Regions from separate parts of the Rhizobium fabae genome, predicted to be linked through region 2. Evidence: predicted binding sites of a transcription regulator. Region 2 holds the regulator's gene; each other region holds the start of a gene.
The links. Region 2 encodes HrcA, which represses chaperone genes, less so after heat shock. Its sites were predicted from a motif close to GTTAGCACTCNCNNNNNGNGAGTGCTAAC; they were not measured.

Region 1 (5,909 bases), on a different contig from region 2:
GCTCGATCATGGCGCGCAGGCGGTTCTGGCCGGCAGCCGGCACGAAACGCGTGTCGTCGATCGCGTTGAGCGCACGGGTGCGCAGCGTCGTTCCGTCAGGCAGCGTCTTGTCCATATAGACGAACCACTGCGGCGTGTTGCGGAAGATCACCGGCTTCTTGGAACGCCAGGAATGCGGATACTGGTGCTTCAGACGGCCGCGGGCAAAGAGCGCGCTGCGCTCGATCAGCGCCTTGATGACGCGGTCGTTGGCATCGCCCTTTTTGCCGTTGTCGTCGATGACGCGCGCGCCTTCCAGGCCCGGAGCATCCGATGTGTAGAAACCGCCGTCGTCGACCGGGAACGGGATCTTGGTTTCGATGCCGCGCGCCTCGATTTCGCGGGCATGCGCCATCCAGACGTCAAAGTCTTCGCGGCCGTGGCTCGGCGCGGTGTGCACGAAGCCCGTACCGGCATCGTCGGTCACATGGTCGCCATCGAGCAGCGGCACGGCAAATTCATAACCGTCGCCGAGACCCTTCAGCGGATGGGCGCAGGTGATACCGGCGAGATCGGCAGTCGTGACGTCGGCGAGACGCTTGTACTGCAGCTTTGCCTTGGCGAAGGATTCCTCAGCCAGCTTGTCGGCGAAGATCAGTTTCTCGCCCGGGCGCGGTCCAAAATCGTTCTCGGCGGCCGTTACTTCGTAAAGGCCGTAAGCAACGCGCGACGAGTAGGCGATCGCCCGGTTTCCGGGGATCGTCCAGGGTGTGGTGGTCCAGATGACGACGAAGGCATCCTTGACGCCATCGGAGCCCTTCGCGACCGGGAACTTCACCCAGATCGTGTCGCTCTCATAGTCATGATACTCGACTTCGGCTTCCGCGAGCGCCGTACGCTCGACGACCGACCACATGATCGGCTTGGAGCCGCGGTAGAGCTGGCCGCTCCCGGCGATCTTGAGGAGTTCTCCGGCGATGCGGCTTTCCGCGTGGAAGTTCATCGTCAGGTACGGATTTTCGAAATCGCCGACGATGCCGAGACGCTGGAACTCACCGCCCTGGATGGCGATCCACTTTTCGGCATAGGCGCGGCACTCGCGGCGGAATTCGATCATTGCCGACGGCTCGGTCAGGTCAGGCTTGGCCTTGCCCTTGGCGCGATAATTCTCTTCCTCGATCTTCCATTCGATCGGCAGGCCGTGGCAATCCCAGCCCGGCACATAATTGGCGTCGTAGCCGCGCATCTGGAACGAACGGTTGATGACGTCCTTGAGGATCTTGTTCAGCGCGTGGCCGATATGGATGTTGCCGTTGGCATAGGGAGGGCCGTCGTGCAGGACGAATTTTTCGCGGCCGGCGGCAGAAGCGCGCAGCTTCTTGTAGAGATCCATCTGCTGCCAGCGGGCAACGAGTTCCGGCTCCTTCTGCGGCAGGCCGGCACGCATCGGGAAATCCGTTTCAGGCAAGTAGAGGGTCTTCGAGTAGTCGATCTTTTCGGCTGTGTCGGTCATATGTGACAATCGTTTCTGGCGGCCCAGGAAGGGGCGCAACGGACATGAAAATAGGTGGCGGCGGAAGCGCCTGCTCGCAAGCGCCGAAAACCCGGACCTCCCGGCCGCTTAGCGCGCGCGGAAGGCCGGGCCGATAATTCGTATCGTGGTCGCCAGCCGAAATTTCGTCATAGCGCCGGTTCATAGGCGTTTTTGCCGGGAAAAGGAAGAGCAGAAATTACCTGCATGCGATCCTGCGGCACGGCCGAATTCGGCTTGCGCCGGAGAAAATCCGAGCTGGTGGCAAACTCAGGAAAAGCACAGTTTCCGATCGAGCTCGCCAAGCGGTGCCACGCCCGCCAGCAGTGCCCTCGCCTCCTCCTCGTCGCGCTTGATCTGGGCGACGAGCGCTTCCAAGCCGTCGAATTTCAGCTCGGGTCTGAGATAGCCGAAGAATGAGACCGAGCAGAGCTGACCGTAGAGATCGCCGCTAAAGTCGAACAGATAGGTTTCCAACAATGGTGCACCGTTTTCCGTGACTGTCGGGCGGCGGCCGTAGCTTGCGACGGCATCGTAGAGCGTTCCGTCCTGAAGGCGGAAGCGGACGGCGTAGATGCCCGCTGCAAGTTCGGCCTCGGGCGGCAGGCGCATGTTGGCCGTGGGAAAACCGAGCTGCCGGCCGAGCTTTTCTCCGTCGATCACCTCGGCTTCGACAGTATAGCGGTATCCCAGCATGCCGGCGACTTCGCTGACGCTGCCCTCCTTCAGGAGCGCGCGGATGTGGCTCGAAGAGACGACGTCGGCGTTTTCGTCGCGGAAGGCATCGATCAGGGTGACGCCGAAGCCGTAGGTCTGGCCGGCATTCATGAGGAAGGCAGGCCCGCCCTCGCGGCCGCGGCCAAAATGGAAATCGAAGCCGGTGACGACTTCGGAGGCGCCCAGCCAATCCTTCAGGATCGAATGGATGAAATCATCGGCCGAGCGCTGCGAGAACTCATAGTCGAAGGGATATTCGATGACGGCGCTGAAACCCAGCGTTTCCAGAATGCGGGCCTTCAGCGGCGCAGGCGTCAGTCGGAAGACCGGCGTCTGCGGCCGGAAGACCGTGCGCGGATGCGGCTCGAAGGTGAGCACCAGGGCGGGGATGCCGCGCGCTTGGGAAATTTCCAGCGCGCGATTCAGCACCGACTGGTGGCCTCGATGCACACCGTCGAAATTGCCGATGGCAATCACACCGCCTCTGAGATGGGCGGGCAAAGGATCCCGGGTTTCATTGCGATGGAAGACGGTCATCGTCTGGCTTCTCTTCATGCAAGGCGTGGCATCCACCACCTCGGCGCCGCCTTTTCCCGTTCGAGATAGGCGTTGAGGATCGCCTCGTCGGTCTTGCCGTTGAGGGTGTATTCTTTAGCGTGGATACCGCCGCTGATGTAGAGGAGGTCGAGGCCGTAATTCAAGGCCCCGCGCACATCGGTCGGCATGCCGTCGCCGATTGCCAGCACACGATCGATCGGGAAATCGCCGCGAAGCTCGCGGGCCGCCGAAAGCGTCGCCTCGTAGATCGGCCGGTGCGGCTTGCCGGCAATACGCGTCCTGCCGCCGAGCTGCTCGTAATAGGCGGCCATGGCGCCGGCGCAGGGGATGATGCGGTGCCCGCGCTCGACGACCAGGTCCGGATTGGCGCAGATCATCGGCACTTCACGCGCTTTGAAATCCAGAAGCATGTCGGTGTAATCCTCCGGCTTCTCGGTCTCGTCATCGAAAAATCCGGTGCAAACGAGCGATTGCGCCTCGCCTGCCGGCCGGCGGTCGACGCCAATGCCTTCGAGAAGCGCGCTGTCGCGATCGGGGCCAAGCAAAAAGACCGTCTTCGGCCCTTCGGCGATCAGCCCGCGCGTCACGTCGCCAGAGGTGACGATCCTGTCATAGGCGCTGTCGGGAACGCCGATGTGGCGCAGCTGCGCGACCACCTGCCAGGAAAGGCGAGGCGAATTGGTGATGAGCACCACGGCAAGGCCGCTCTCTCTTGCGGCTTGAAGGGCTGCGGCTGCCTTCGGAAACGGATCGACCCCATTGTGAACGACACCCCAGACATCGCAGAGCACCACATCATAGTGACCTGATATCTCCGAGAAGTTTTCTATCCGCTTGGCCATTCCAATTTCCCGATTTGCTTCAGTCACCGGTGACATTGCAAAGGCGCAAGGCGATGGCAAGGCATTTTCTTCGCCGTGGCAACGCGAAATTCCTGAACGGCAATCAGACGAGCCCGGACGGTCAAGGGTCGCCCGCGTGGGGATTTCGGTCGGAATCTCCGAGAATTCTCCGGCCTCTTCACAATTCCGGCACAAAAATTCGTGATTGCTCTCATTGACTCCTTTCGGAGCCATCCCTAAATGCTCGGCGCTAGCACTCACCGCAAGGGAGTGCTAACATTTATCCATGTGGGCCACTCCGGTCCGCGAATGTCATTCGATCGAGGGATTAGACAATGGCAAGCACCAATTTCCGTCCGCTTCACGACCGCGTCGTCGTTCGTCGCGTCGAGTCCGAAGAGAAGACCAAAGGCGGCATCATCATTCCCGATACCGCCAAGGAAAAGCCCCAGGAAGGCGAAATCGTCGCCGTCGGCTCCGGCGCTCGTGACGAGTCCGGCAAGGTCGTCGCACTCGACGTCAAGGCTGGCGACCGCGTCCTCTTCGGCAAGTGGTCCGGCACCGAAGTCAAGATCAACGGCGAAGACCTTCTGATCATGAAGGAAGCCGACATCATGGGCATCATCGGCTGATCAGCCGATCCGCTTTCCCGAAATGACTGACGGGCTTTTGCCCGAACAAATCGAATTCAGGAGTCACAAACATGGCAGCTAAAGAAATCAAGTTTGGCCGCACCGCGCGCGAAAAGATGCTGCGCGGCGTCGACATTCTCGCCGATGCAGTCAAGGTAACGCTCGGCCCGAAGGGCCGTAACGTCATCATCGACAAGTCCTTCGGCGCTCCGCGCATCACCAAGGACGGCGTTTCGGTCGCCAAGGAAATCGAACTCGAAGACAAGTTCGAAAACATGGGCGCCCAGATGGTCCGCGAAGTCGCTTCGAAGACCAACGACATCGCCGGCGACGGCACGACGACCGCAACGGTTCTCGCCCAGGCGATCGTTCGCGAAGGTGCCAAGGCCGTTGCTGCCGGCATGAACCCGATGGACCTGAAGCGCGGCATCGATCTCGCCGTTGCCGAAGTCGTCAAGGATCTCCAGGCCAAGGCCAAGAAGATCAACACCTCGGAAGAAGTCGCCCAGGTCGGCACGATCTCCGCAAACGGCGAACGTCAGGTCGGTCTCGACATTGCCGAAGCCATGCAGAAGGTCGGCAACGAAGGCGTCATCACGGTTGAAGAAGCCAAGACCGCCGAAACCGAACTCGAAGTCGTCGAAGGCATGCAGTTCGACCGCGGCTACCTCAGCCCCTACTTCGTCACCAACCCGGAAAAGATGATCGCCGACCTCGAAGACGTCTTCATTCTCCTCCACGAGAAGAAGCTGTCGAACCTGCAGTCGATGCTGCCGGTTCTCGAAGCCGTCGTCCAGACCGGCAAGCCGCTCCTCATCATCGCTGAAGACGTCGAAGGCGAAGCTCTTGCGACGCTCGTCGTCAACAAGCTGCGCGGCGGCCTGAAGATTGCTGCCGTCAAGGCTCCCGGCTTCGGCGATCGCCGCAAGGCCATGCTCGAAGACATCGCGATCCTGACCGGCGGTACCGTTATCTCGGAAGACCTCGGCATCAAGCTCGAATCCGTCACGCTCGACATGCTCGGCCGTGCGAAGAAGGTTTCGATCTCCAAGGAAAACACCACGATCGTCGACGGTTCGGGCGCCAAGTCTGACATCGAAGGCCGTGTTGCCCAGATCAAGGCGCAGATCGAAGAGACCACCTCCGACTACGACCGCGAGAAGCTGCAGGAGCGCCTTGCCAAGCTCGCTGGCGGCGTTGCCGTCATCCGCGTCGGCGGCTCGACGGAAGTCGAAGTGAAGGAAAAGAAGGACCGCATCGACGACGCTCTCAACGCGACGCGCGCTGCCGTTCAGGAAGGCATCGTACCGGGCGGCGGCGTTGCCCTGCTGCGTTCTTCCGTCAAGATCACCTCCAAGGGTGTCAACGACGACCAGGAAGCCGGCATCAACATCGTTCGTCGCGCTCTGCAGGCTCCGGCTCGCCAGATCGCTGAAAACGCTGGCGACGAAGCTTCGATCGTCATCGGCAAGATCCTCGACAAGGATCAGGACAACTGGGGCTACAATGCCCAGACCGGCGAATATGGCGACATGATCGGCATGGGCATCATCGACCCGGTCAAGGTCGTTCGCACCGCCCTGCAGGATGCCGCTTCCGTTGCATCGCTGCTGATCACCACCGAAGCCATGATCGCCGAGCTGCCGAAGA
Region 2 (5,909 bases):
GCATCCGGATGATGCTAATATGGGGACAGGACCCCGCCCCTGCAAGGCACAGGCGAGCGGCTGGCGTCGCCTCCTTGATTTAAGGTAACCCGGCGCCCTCCTCCTTGCTTGACAAAGCGCCTGCTGCCTCGCATCAAAACGTGCCGGCGCGGAATGTGCTGATTTGCAACGGAAGATGAAGAAAATGGTGCATGGCGAGACAGTGCGCACCCACGAGGATGGAACGATCGGAATGGCAAGCGCAAGAAAGATCATCATCGACACGGATCCCGGCCAGGACGACGCGGCCGCCATCATGCTTGCCTTCGGCAGCCCGGACGAGCTTGAGGTGTTGGGGATCACGACGGTTGCCGGCAATGTGCCGCTTTCGCTCACCAGCCGCAATGCGCGCATCATCTGCGAACTCTGCGGCCGGCCGGAGACAAAGGTTTTCGCCGGCGCCGACAGGCCGATCGCCCGCAAGCTGGTGACCGCCGAACATGTGCACGGCAAGACCGGCCTCGACGGCCCGGAGCTTGACGAGCCGACAATGGCGCTGCAGCCCGGCCATTCCGTCGACTTCATCATCGAAACGCTGCGGCGCGAACCGGAAGGCGCGGTGACGCTCTGCACGCTCGGGCCGCTCACCAATGTCGGCATGGCCTTCCAGAAGGCGCCCGACATCATCCCTCGCATCCGCGAGCTGGTGATGATGGGCGGTGGCTTCTTCGAGGGCGGCAACATCACGCCGGCAGCCGAATTCAACATCTATGTCGACCCGGAGGCCGCCGACATCGTCTTCCGCTCGGGCGTTCCGATCGTGATGATGCCGCTCGACGTGACGCATCAGTTGCTGACCCGCAAGGACCGGGTGAAGCGCATGGCCGAGATCGGCACGGCGCCGGCTAAGGCGATGGTCGAGATGCTGGAATTCTTCGAGCGCTTCGATATCGAGAAATACGGTTCCGACGGCGGCCCGCTGCACGACCCGACTGTCGTCGCCTATCTGCTGAAGCCGGAGCTTTTCAAGGGCCGGGACTGCAATGTCGAAATCGAGATCCGGTCCGAGCTTACCGTCGGCATGACCGTCGTCGACTGGTGGCATGTGACCGAGCGCAAGCGCAATGCGAAAGTCATGCGCTTCGTTGATGCGGACGGCTTCTTCGATCTCCTGATCGAACGCTTCGCCCGCATCTGACCTTTCGGCTTCCTCCCCTTCAAGGGAGGAAGCGGTCTCAGGCGTCCTTCTCGTCGAAGACGGAATTGGCTTCGGCTTCGACCGGCTTCGGGCCACCCTTGGCGACGCCGACCATGGCAGGACGCAGCACGCGTTCGCCGATGGTGAAGCCTGCCTGCACGACCTGGACGACCGTATTGCTCGGCACCTCGGGGTTCGGCACTTCGAACATTGCCTGGTGGAAGTTCGGATCGAACTTCTGGCCGACCGGCTCCAGCTTGCGGACGCCATGGCGCTCAAGGGCCGAGAGCATGGCGCGCTCGGTCATCTCGACGCCCTCGATCAGTGTGGTGAGGCCGGCATCAGCCGCGGCCTTGACCTCGGGCGGGATGGCATCGAGGGCGCGGCGCAGATTGTCCGACACGGCGAGCATATCGCGCGCGAAACCGGCGACGGAATAGGATTTGGCGTCCTTCACCTCCCGCTCGGTCCGGCGGCGCAGATTGTCCATCTCGGCGGCCAGGCGCAGATAGCGGTCGCGCAGCTCGGAATTCTCGGCTTTCAGAAGCTCGAGCGGATCCGGCTGGCTCGCCTCCCCACGCTCGGCAGTATCAGTCTCGACGTTGGCGGCGGCGTCGGCTGCGGCGTCGGCCGCAGTTGCGTCAGGTCCGTTTTTCGTCGTTTCATCGGTCATGACGGTCTCCGGTTGGTGTCTTCAGATGCGCCCGATATCGAGGTTTGACCGAAAAAAATCAAGTCTGCGTGACAAAGAACCGAAAATTCCGCGTCTTTAACAACGGCGGGGTCACAGCGGATTGCGCGAAAGGCGGGAAACGAGCTGGGCGGTGTAATCCACCATGGGCACGATGCGGGAATAATTGAGCCGCGTCGGGCCGATGACGCCGACGGCGCCGACGATCCGATCGTCCTCGTCACGATAGGGTGCAACGATGAGCGATGAGCCGGAAAGCGAGAAGAGCTTGTTTTCCGAGCCGATGAAGATGCGCACGCCCGAACCGCTCTCAGCCAGGTTAAGGATCTCTATCAGACTGTCCTTCTTCTCAAGGTCGTCGAACAGCAGGCGCAGCCGGTCCAGATCCTCGGCGCCGGCAAGGCCTTCCAGCAGGTTGGCGCGGCCGCGGATGATCAGTTGAGCGGGCTTGCCCTCGTCCGGGCTGCCGGCCCACACGGCGATGCCGCGTTCGACGAGATCGCGCGACAGCGCATCGAGCTCGTGGCGGACGTCGTCCTTCAGCCGGCTCAATTGCTTGCGGAGCTCCGGCAGGGTCTGGCCGGACATATGGGCATTGAGGAAATTCGCCGCCTCCGCCAGCTGCGAGGAAGTGACGCCCGCCGGCAGCTCGATGATACGATTTTCCACCTGATCGTGATCGCCGACGAGCACGGCCAGCGCCTTGGTCGGTTCGAGGCGGATGAACTCGACATGTTTCAGCACCGGATCGCTTTTCGAGGTGATGACGAGGCCCGCGCCGCGCGAGATGCCCGACAGCATGCGACTGGCTTCGTTCATCATCGATTCAACAGGATTGCCGCCGCTTTCGGCCCGCACCTGGCGATCGATATTGGCACGCTCCTCGGCCGAGAGATCGCCGATCTGCATGAAGGCATCGACGAAGAAGCGCAGGCCTATCTGGGTCGGCAGCCGGCCGGCGCTGACATGCGGGGAATAGATCAGGCCGAGCTCTTCGAGATCGCTCATGACGTTGCGCACGGAGGCTGGCGAGAGCGACATCGGCAGAAGGCGTGACAGATTGCGCGAGCCGAGCGGTTCGCCGCTTTCGAGATAACCTTCGACGATGCGGCGAAAAATCTCCCTGGATCGCTCATCCAGCGCAGCAACGGCATCCGAAACCGACGTCGACCTGATGCCCATGAACTTCCCGAACCCACGCTGATGATGCTTTTCAAAATATAGTCAAACTCGCACCCGTGGCAAAAGGGAATTTGCAAATGGGCGCGGCCAATCGTAGAAGCGGTCCAGCAACTCCAGGAGATAGTAATGCGGCCTTCAGGCAGAAAAACCGACCAGATGCGCAAGGTCTCGTTCGAGCGCAACTTTTCCAAGCATGCGGAAGGCTCCTGCCTGGTGAAATTCGGCGATACGCATGTGCTCTGCACGGCAAGCCTCGAAGAAAAGACGCCGCCGTGGCTGCGGAATACCGGCAAGGGCTGGGTCACGGCCGAATACGGCATGCTGCCGCGGGCGACCGGCGAGCGGATGAAGCGCGAAGCCGCAGCCGGCAAGCAGGGCGGCCGCACCCAGGAAATCCAGCGGCTGATCGGCCGGTCGCTCCGCGCTGTCGTCGATCTGCAGGCGCTCGGCGAACGGCAGATCACGCTCGATTGTGACGTCATCCAGGCCGATGGCGGCACGCGAACGGCCTCGATCACCGGCGGCTGGATCGCGCTTTACGACTGCCTGAAATGGATGGAAAGCCGCAATATGATCAAGGTCGACCGGGTCCTGAAGGATCATGTCGCCGCCATCTCCTGCGGCATCTTCGCCAGCCAGCCGGTGATCGATCTCGACTATCTCGAGGATTCCTCGGCCGAGACTGATGCGAACTTCGTAATGACCGGCGCTGGCGGGATCGTCGAGATCCAGGGTACGGCGGAAGGCACGCCATTCAGCGAAGAAGAATTCACCTCGCTGATGCATCTTGCCAAGAACGGCATCGGCGAACTCGTCGCCCTGCAGAAAGAGGCCGTCACGGGATGAAGCCCATGCTGGAAGGCATGTTGGAAACGGCGCTCTATGCGCGGAATCTCGATGAGGCCGAGACGTTCTACGAAAACGTTCTCGGGCTCGAAAAGATCACGCGCGCCGGCAACCGGCATGTTTTCTTCCGCTGCGGGCCTGGCGTTCTGCTGATCTTCAATCCTGAGGAAACGGTAAAGCCGCCGGCGCCGGACGCGCTGCAGGTACCGCCACACGGCATGACCGGCGAGGGCCATGCCTGTTTCCGGGTCTCCGGCCGCAATATCGACGCCATCGTCGCCAGGCTGACAGCGGCCGGTGTGGCGATCGAATCCGAAGTGCGCTGGCCGAACGGCGGTCGCTCGATCTATTTCCGCGATCCGGCCGGCAACAGCCTGGAATGCGCGGAGCCTAAAATCTGGGGCATCGAACAGGATATCTGAATGCGCAAGCTCGAAACCAAGACCATCGTCGTCGCCAGCCACAATGCCGGCAAGATCCGCGAGATCCAGGAGTTGATCGGGCCGCTCGGCTTCACCGCCAAATCGGCGGCGGAGCTGAATTTCGTCGAACCTGACGAGACCGGCACCACCTTCGAGGAGAATGCGACGATCAAGGCGGTCGCCTCGGCCAATGCCGCCGGCATGCCGGCGCTTTCGGATGATTCCGGGCTGGTGATCGACGCACTCGGCGGCGATCCCGGTGTCTATACCGCCAACTGGGCGGAGACATCAGACGGCACGCGCGATTTCGACATGGCGATGGCAAAGGTGGAAAAGGCGCTGCAGGGTGCGGGTGCGACGAAGCCGGAACAGCGCACGGCGCGTTTCGTCAGCGTGCTCTGCCTCGCCTGGCCTGATGGCCACACGGAACTGTTCCGCGGCGAGGTGGAAGGCAGCGTCGCCTGGCCGCCGCGCGGGACCCAGGGCTTCGGTTACGACCCCGTCTTCCAGCCCAAGGGTTACGACATCACCTTCGGCGAGATGAGCGGCGAGGAAAAACACGGCTGGAAAATCGGCGAGCCGCAGGCGCTGTCGCACCGGGCGCGCGCCTTCAAACTCTTTGTCGAAACCTGCCTGGAAGCGTAAGGTCGGTTCGTGGACGATATCGAGATGCCAAGCCTCTTGCGCGATGCGGCCCTTTTGCCCGATACCGGTGAGCCCGGCTTCGGCGTCTACGTGCATTGGCCCTTCTGCGCGGCGAAATGCCCCTACTGCGACTTCAACAGCCATGTGCGCCATCAGCCGGTGGACCAGGAGCGCTTCGCGGCTGCCTTCCTGAAAGAAATGGCGGCGATCAGGGCGATGAGCGGACCGAAGACGGTGACGAGCATCTTCCTCGGCGGCGGCACACCCTCGCTGATGAAGCCGGAAACGGTTTCCGCCGTTCTCGACGGCATTGCGCGGCATTGGCATGTGCCCGACGGCATCGAGATTACCATGGAGGCCAACCCTTCGAGCGTCGAGGCCGATCGCTTCCGCAGCTATCGGGCAGCCGGCGTCAATCGCGTCTCGCTCGGCGTGCAGGCGCTGAACGACCGGGATCTCAAATTCCTCGGCCGACTGCATGACGTTGCCGATGCGTTGAAGGCGATCCGGCTGGCGCGCGAGATCTTCCCGCGCATGTCCTTCGACCTGATCTATGCCCGGCCGAATCAGACGGTCGAGGATTGGGAAAGGGAACTGAAGGAGGCGATCTCCTATGCAGTCGACCATCTCTCCCTCTATCAGTTGACCATCGAGGAAGGCACGCCCTTCTACGGCTTGCACAAGGCCGGCAAGCTGGTCGTGCCGGACGGCGAGCAATCGGCGCTGCTTTACGAAGCGACGCAGGAGATTACGGCGCGTGAGGGCATGCCAGCTTACGAGGTCTCCAACCACGCCCGGCCGGGTGCCGAAAGCCGGCACAACCTGACCTATTGGCGCTACGGTGATTATGCCGGCATCGGCCCGGGCGCGCACGGCCGGCTGACACGCGGCCCCGAGAAGATCGCGACCGCCACCGAGCGCAAACCAGAAGCCTGGCTCGACATGG
Region 3 (5,909 bases), on a different contig from region 2:
ATCCCGCAGGGCAAGGAAAAACGAACGATGGCCGGGTTTTCGAGGCTCAGTCGCGTCACAACCGATTTCTATGAACAAAGACCGGCTTTCATGCGGTGCCAGGCGGAGATCGTAAGTGACATGGTCGGTGCCGATCTGGTCCGGCTTCGGCTCGAAGGAAAGACGCGTCGATCGGCTCCTCTTGTCGAGGCCGATATAGGAGAGAAAGACACAATCCTGCTCGATGACGGGGGGAAGATGGCGCCCTCTTCTCGTCCTGACCGTTCCTCGAACTTCGAACAGATCGGCAAAATCGGCTCCGAACGCAATCTCGACACGAATGAGCTGCGGCCGGTCGTCAAAATTCCTTATCGAGAGCCGCTCGTAACAGTGAGCATTCCAGAGGAAGCGAGACCTGCGCAGGTGAATGAGGTCATGGCCGAGGACGAGCCGTTCCTTGTCGTCGAACAGGTCGGGATTGGTGAGATCGCAGGTAAGCGTCGCGTTGTCGTCGCGCAGGGTCGACGACAACAGCATCGGGCGCTTGCCGTTGATCGTCAGGTAGAGATGCGACAGATGTCTGGTGTCGCGATGAAATAGGCCTTCCGGGCTGCCTGGCCAGGAAACTGCGTCGCCATTGTGATCGAAGACGGCGAAAGTATCGCCATGCTTGAGGGTGCGCGGCCGGCGCTCCTGCAGCGATGCGGCAGCCGGAATGAAAAATTGCCCGGTCGGTGCCGCCGGGCCGGCCGATGCGGGCGCGGAACTGCTGTTTGCGGAAGCGATCAATTTTTTGCTCCTCCTGAAGTCTCAGGCGACCACCTGCAGGTCGAGTGGGTGCCCATTCGACCGGCGAAGTGGAGCGGCTTTGGTACGGACGCGGGGTAGGTTGCGGTAGAGGTCGAGGTAGTCGCGCGCCATCCGTTCCGCGGTGAAGCGCTTCTCGAATGTCGCCCGCACTCTGAGGCGGTCCATCCGAAGCGCCCATTCGACGTTGTCGGCCGCCTCGGTCACGCTGTCGACCAGAATGCCGGACACGCCGCTGTCGATAACCTCCGGAACCGAGCCGCAGCCGAAGGCGATGACCGGGGTGCCGCAAGCCATTGCCTCGATCATCACCAGTCCGAACGGCTCCGGCCAATCGATCGGAAAAAGCAAGGCTCCAGCATTTCCAAGGAACGCCGCCTTCTGATGCTCATTGATCTCGCCGATGAACTCGACATTGGAGTGACGTTTCACCATCGGCTCGATGACCGTTTCCCAGTAGGCCCGATCGGCATAGTCGATCTTGGCGGCGATCTTCAACGGCATGCCGACTTTTGCCGCGATCTCGATGGCGCGATCGGGTCGCTTTTCCGGCGAAATGCGGCCGAGAAACGCGAGGTAATTGCCCTTTGGTTTTTCCGTGAAGGGTAGCAGATCGGCGGGTAGGCCGTGGTAAACCGTCCCCGCCCAGTTGACAGGCGGCATCGGCCGGCGCTGGTCATTGGAGATCGATACGAGCGGAATATCTGCGAAGGCCTTGTAGAAGGGCTTGAGATCCGGCAGATCGAGACGGCCGTGCAAGGTCGTCAACGTACGATCGGCAAAGTCCCGGATCAGCGGAAAATGCAATAGATCGATGTGGAAATGCAGCACGTCGAACTCATAGGCGCGGCGGCGAACTTCCTCAAGCATCACGACCTGATGCGGCAAGTGGTCCTTGACCGCCAGGTTGAGTCGGAGCGCAAGATCTGAGCAGGGCACCAGTCTCGCATCGGTGACGGAGTCGCCACTGGCAAAGAGCGTGACCTCATGGCCCTGTGCAACGAGTTCTTCGGTGAGATAGGAGACAATCCGCTCCGTTCCCCCATAGAGCTTTGGGGGAACGCTTTCGGCGAGCGGTGCGATCTGAGCGATCTTCATCGGCAAAACCTCCTCAAGTGAGCAAAGAGTCGTCGGCAAAAATCTTCTCCGCGTCCGAAACGCGGCGGTCAGAGGGAATCGAATAGTTGTCTGCGACGCCCTCCTTTCCAGTAGCTGCACAGGCCGAAGCCGCCACCGGATCGGTGCGCGAGGGGTCTGCGGCGGCGGCTTTTGCTGTCGTTGAGGGAAGCGGCCGGCTTTTGCGACGAGGTGCTCTGATCACCGCCATCGAGGGCCTTCAAAGCCGCAAGAACCTCATCATAAGAGACGATCTGTTCCGTACCCGGATAGCGTCGCCAGGCCGGCATGGATTCGATTGCACATATATCGGACGCCCACGAGGCCAGAATGGCCCGCTTCTCGTCCTTGCTGATATTGTCTGCCATCAGCACGTCGCGGGGATGATCGAAATGCATGGCCGGGTGCAACAGATGCGCGGCGCTGATTGTTGCTACGGCATGCTTGGCTGCAGAATTGCTATCGGTTTCCTTTCTCATGTTCCGACTCCTCGGATATAGGACCAATGGACCTTGTCGACTCTCCTATGGTCACGCCCGCCTGAGTAGGCTGCTTTTCGAACAGTCCGCGCGCGGCCTGAACCATGGTCTTCAGCTGTTCTCTATTGCGAACGCCCTGCCGATAAAGCTCCACGACGATGGCCGCGATGCCTTCGGCTTCTTCAGAATTGCGAGGCACGTCCGCCATCGTTCTGAGGTCATCGAAGACGTGCTGGCAGACTTCCAGGTCACGGGAATCAAGCGGCGCTTGCGACTTCTTGATGATCGTTTGAACCATTTGTTCCTCCATTGCTGGAGGCCCGCCCTTCAAGAGCAGGGCGGGCCGGCGTGCCCTAGAAATCCATGCCTGCACCGGCGGGGATCGCCGGAGCGGCTTCCTTCTTCGGTTTCTCGGCGATCATGGCCTCCGTCGTCACCAGCAGGCCGGCAACGGAGGCTGCATCCTGGAGCGCGGTGCGCACGACCTTGGCCGGATCGATCACGCCCTGTGCGTAGAGATCACCATATTCGCCGGTCTGGGCGTTCCAGCCGTAGGAGAAGTCGGACTTCTCGCGCAGCTTGCCGACGATGATCGAACCTTCTGCGCCGGCATTTTCGGCGATTTGACGCACAGGTGCCTCGATCGCGCGACGCACGATCTCGACGCCGACACGTTGGTCCTGGTTGGCCGTATTCAGATTGTCGAGCGCCTTGACGGCCCGCAGCAACGCCACACCGCCGCCTGGCAGAATGCCTTCCTCGACGGCCGCGCGGGTTGCATGCAACGCGTCGTCGACGCGGTCCTTCTTTTCCTTGACTTCGACTTCCGTCGAGCCGCCGACGCGGATGACGGCAACGCCGCCGGCGAGCTTGGCAAGGCGCTCCTGCAGCTTCTCGCGGTCGTAGTCAGAGGTGGTTTCTTCGATCTGCGCGCGGATCTGCGCAACGCGGCCGTCGATCTCGGTCTTGGAACCGACGCCATCGATGATCGTGGTATTTTCCTTCTCGATCGCCACCTTCTTGGCCCGGCCAAGCATATTGAGCGTGACGTTTTCAAGCTTGATGCCGAGGTCTTCGGAAATGACAGTGCCGCCTGTCAGGATGGCGAGGTCTTCCAGCATGGCCTTGCGGCGGTCACCGAAGCCCGGGGCCTTGACGGCAGCAATCTTCAGACCACCGCGCAGCTTGTTGACGACGAGGGTGGCAAGGGCCTCGCCTTCGACGTCCTCAGCAATGATAAGCAAAGGCTTGCCGGACTGGACGACGGCTTCGAGAACCGGCAGCAGCGATTGCAGGTTCGAAAGCTTCTTCTCGTGGATGAGGATGTAAGGATCTTCGAACTCGACGCGCATCTTCTCGGCATTGGTGACGAAGTAAGGGCTGAGATAGCCACGGTCGAACTGCATGCCTTCGACGACTTCGAGTTCGGTTTCGGCCGTCTTGGCTTCCTCGACGGTGATGACGCCCTCGTTGCCGACCTTTTCCATTGCCTCGGCAAGATAACGACCGATCTCTTCGTCGCCGTTGGCCGAAATCGTGCCGACCTGGGCGATCTCCGAATTATTGGAGATCTTGCGCGCGTTGGTCTTCAGTTCCTTGACCACGGCGTCGACAGCAAGGTCGATGCCGCGCTTCAGGTCCATCGGGTTCAGGCCCGAGGCCACCGCCTTGGCGCCTTCCTTGACGATTGCCTGGGCAAGCACGGTCGCGGTCGTTGTGCCGTCGCCGGCGAGATCGTTGGTTTTCGATGCCACCTCGCGCAGCATCTGGGCGCCCATGTTTTCGAACTTGTCTTCGAGTTCGATTTCCTTGGCGACCGAAACGCCGTCCTTGGTTATGCGCGGTGCGCCGAAGGATTTGTCGATCACCACATTGCGCCCCTTCGGGCCAAGCGTCACCTTCACAGCATTGGCAAGCACATCGACCCCACGCAGCATGCGTTCACGGGCATCGGTATGAAACTTGACTTCTTTCGCAGCCATTTCTTTAACTCCTCAATAGGCAGCTAATTTACGGATGGGTCGGCCTTCAGGCGGCCTGCTTCTGCTCTGCCGGGGCTTCGATGATGCCCATGACATCGCTTTCTTTCATGATCAGCAGGTCCTCGCCGTTGATCTTGATCTCGGTGCCGGACCATTTGCCGAACAAGATGCGATCGCCCGCCTTGACGTCGAGCGCCTGGACCTGGCCGGCATCGTTGCGCGCGCCGGGTCCGACGGCGATAACCTCGCCTTCCTGCGGTTTTTCCTTGGCGGTATCGGGAATGATGATTCCACCCTTCGTTTTCTCTTCGGACTCAACCCGGCGGACAAGAATGCGATCATGAAGCGGTCGGAACGACATGTTTTCCTCCGATGGACAAACAATGATGACGTTGTTCCCCTGGCCGGACCGGATGACCAGTCCGGGCAGGTGCAAAACCTCAGTCGAGCGTTTTGCGCAAAATGATCTGGTTTGCCGGTTTTTCGATTTCAAGAGGTCAGCACGAAAAAATTAGCACTCGTATTGATCGGCTGCTAACATGCTGGAAAGGAACAATAAACTGTCGTTCTTCGTTGAAAACCTGTTGATGGCCGCAAAATTTTGCGCCACATTCGCAATGTCGTGAAACGGAGATGAAGCATGCAATTTTCATCGGATCTTGAACGCCAACTCAATGGCTATGGTCTCACCACCGCGCATATCCTCTACCGCATTCCCGATTTCGAATCCGTCCTTCAGACTTATATCTGGCAGGATTACGACCTGGCTCCCGATTTCCCCGAGATGCAGAGGTTCCTCAACTACTGGCAGGCCAACCTTGACGGGCCGCTGCATTCCGTCCGCTATACGCATCAGCGCCTGATCGGACCCAACGAATGGCGCCGCGTCGAAGGCGAGTTCAAGCTGCACTGAGACTTAAAATTTGGATTTTTCGTTTGCAAAAATCGAATTGAGTGGCGAAGCGTCGACAAGCGACGGCGGATTTAACCGCACCGCCCGGCACCGAGCCTAAGAGCAGAGCTGATTGCGGCAACGACTTCAGCCGAGCGAAGCAAGTTCCTTCTCGTCGCAAAGCAGCTTTAGCTCGCTCTTGCCGAGTTCGATTTGATTCCAGCGTATGCGATAGCCGCGATGTCTGCGGCGCAGGCGGAAAAGACCCAGGACATGTGCGCCTATCGGCGATGCTGACATTCGCTCCATGGTTGCATACAAGCCGACATGGAATTCGGTTATGACAAGATCTGGTCCTTCCTGCTCCGCCCGTACCTCCTCAATATGACCAATTGTTTTTCCTTCCCTCGATAAGACGGCCCGACCCACCAACAATTCGATATTGATCTCATCCATCTCATGCTCCAGGAATTTTGCTCACCACCCTGTCTCGTAACCAATCTTGCCAATCAAAAATTGCGGTATCGCTCACGGCCACGTCCAACTTAAGGTCAACGCCAACGTCGCGGACGGTGCTCCATGCCACGCGATGGGGTCTTGAGTGTACCTCTCCGCCAAGTTTGGATGCGAGCCAAGTTGTCCATTGCTGTGGCC

Region 1: groES (co-chaperone GroES) is a predicted target of HrcA. The motif match lies at 3,877-3,905, and genes of this name have one in related genera.
Region 3: groES (co-chaperone GroES) is a predicted target of HrcA. The motif match lies at 4,874-4,902, and genes of this name have one in related genera.

Annotation. Positions count from the first base shown of each region.
Region 1 covers NZ_ML133662.1:85,371-91,279, reverse strand. Annotated here, with positions in the region: gene ileS (isoleucine--tRNA ligase) at 1-1,492, opposite strand, end outside; gene EFB14_RS29290 (bifunctional riboflavin kinase/FAD synthetase) at 1,781-2,764, opposite strand; gene EFB14_RS29285 (TIGR01459 family HAD-type hydrolase) at 2,779-3,627, opposite strand; gene groES (co-chaperone GroES) at 3,963-4,259, shown strand; gene groL (chaperonin GroEL) at 4,331-5,909, shown strand, end outside.
Region 2 covers NZ_ML133649.1:320,851-326,759, forward strand. Annotated here, with positions in the region: gene EFB14_RS12820 (nucleoside hydrolase) at 233-1,177, shown strand; gene grpE (nucleotide exchange factor GrpE) at 1,215-1,850, opposite strand; gene hrcA (heat-inducible transcriptional repressor HrcA) at 1,962-3,050, opposite strand; gene rph (ribonuclease PH) at 3,177-3,896, shown strand; gene EFB14_RS12840 (VOC family protein) at 3,893-4,318, shown strand; gene rdgB (RdgB/HAM1 family non-canonical purine NTP pyrophosphatase) at 4,319-4,963, shown strand; gene hemW (radical SAM family heme chaperone HemW) at 4,988-5,909, shown strand, end outside.
Region 3 covers NZ_ML133656.1:40,952-46,860, forward strand. Annotated here, with positions in the region: gene EFB14_RS23395 (amylo-alpha-1,6-glucosidase) at 1-765, opposite strand, end outside; gene EFB14_RS23400 (glycosyltransferase family 4 protein) at 790-1,884, opposite strand; gene EFB14_RS23405 (hypothetical protein) at 1,953-2,381, opposite strand; gene EFB14_RS23410 (hypothetical protein) at 2,362-2,679, opposite strand; gene groL (chaperonin GroEL) at 2,735-4,363, opposite strand; gene groES (co-chaperone GroES) at 4,410-4,724, opposite strand; gene EFB14_RS23425 (usg protein) at 5,004-5,276, shown strand; gene EFB14_RS23430 (hypothetical protein) at 5,403-5,711, opposite strand; gene EFB14_RS23435 (hypothetical protein) at 5,713-5,909, opposite strand, start outside.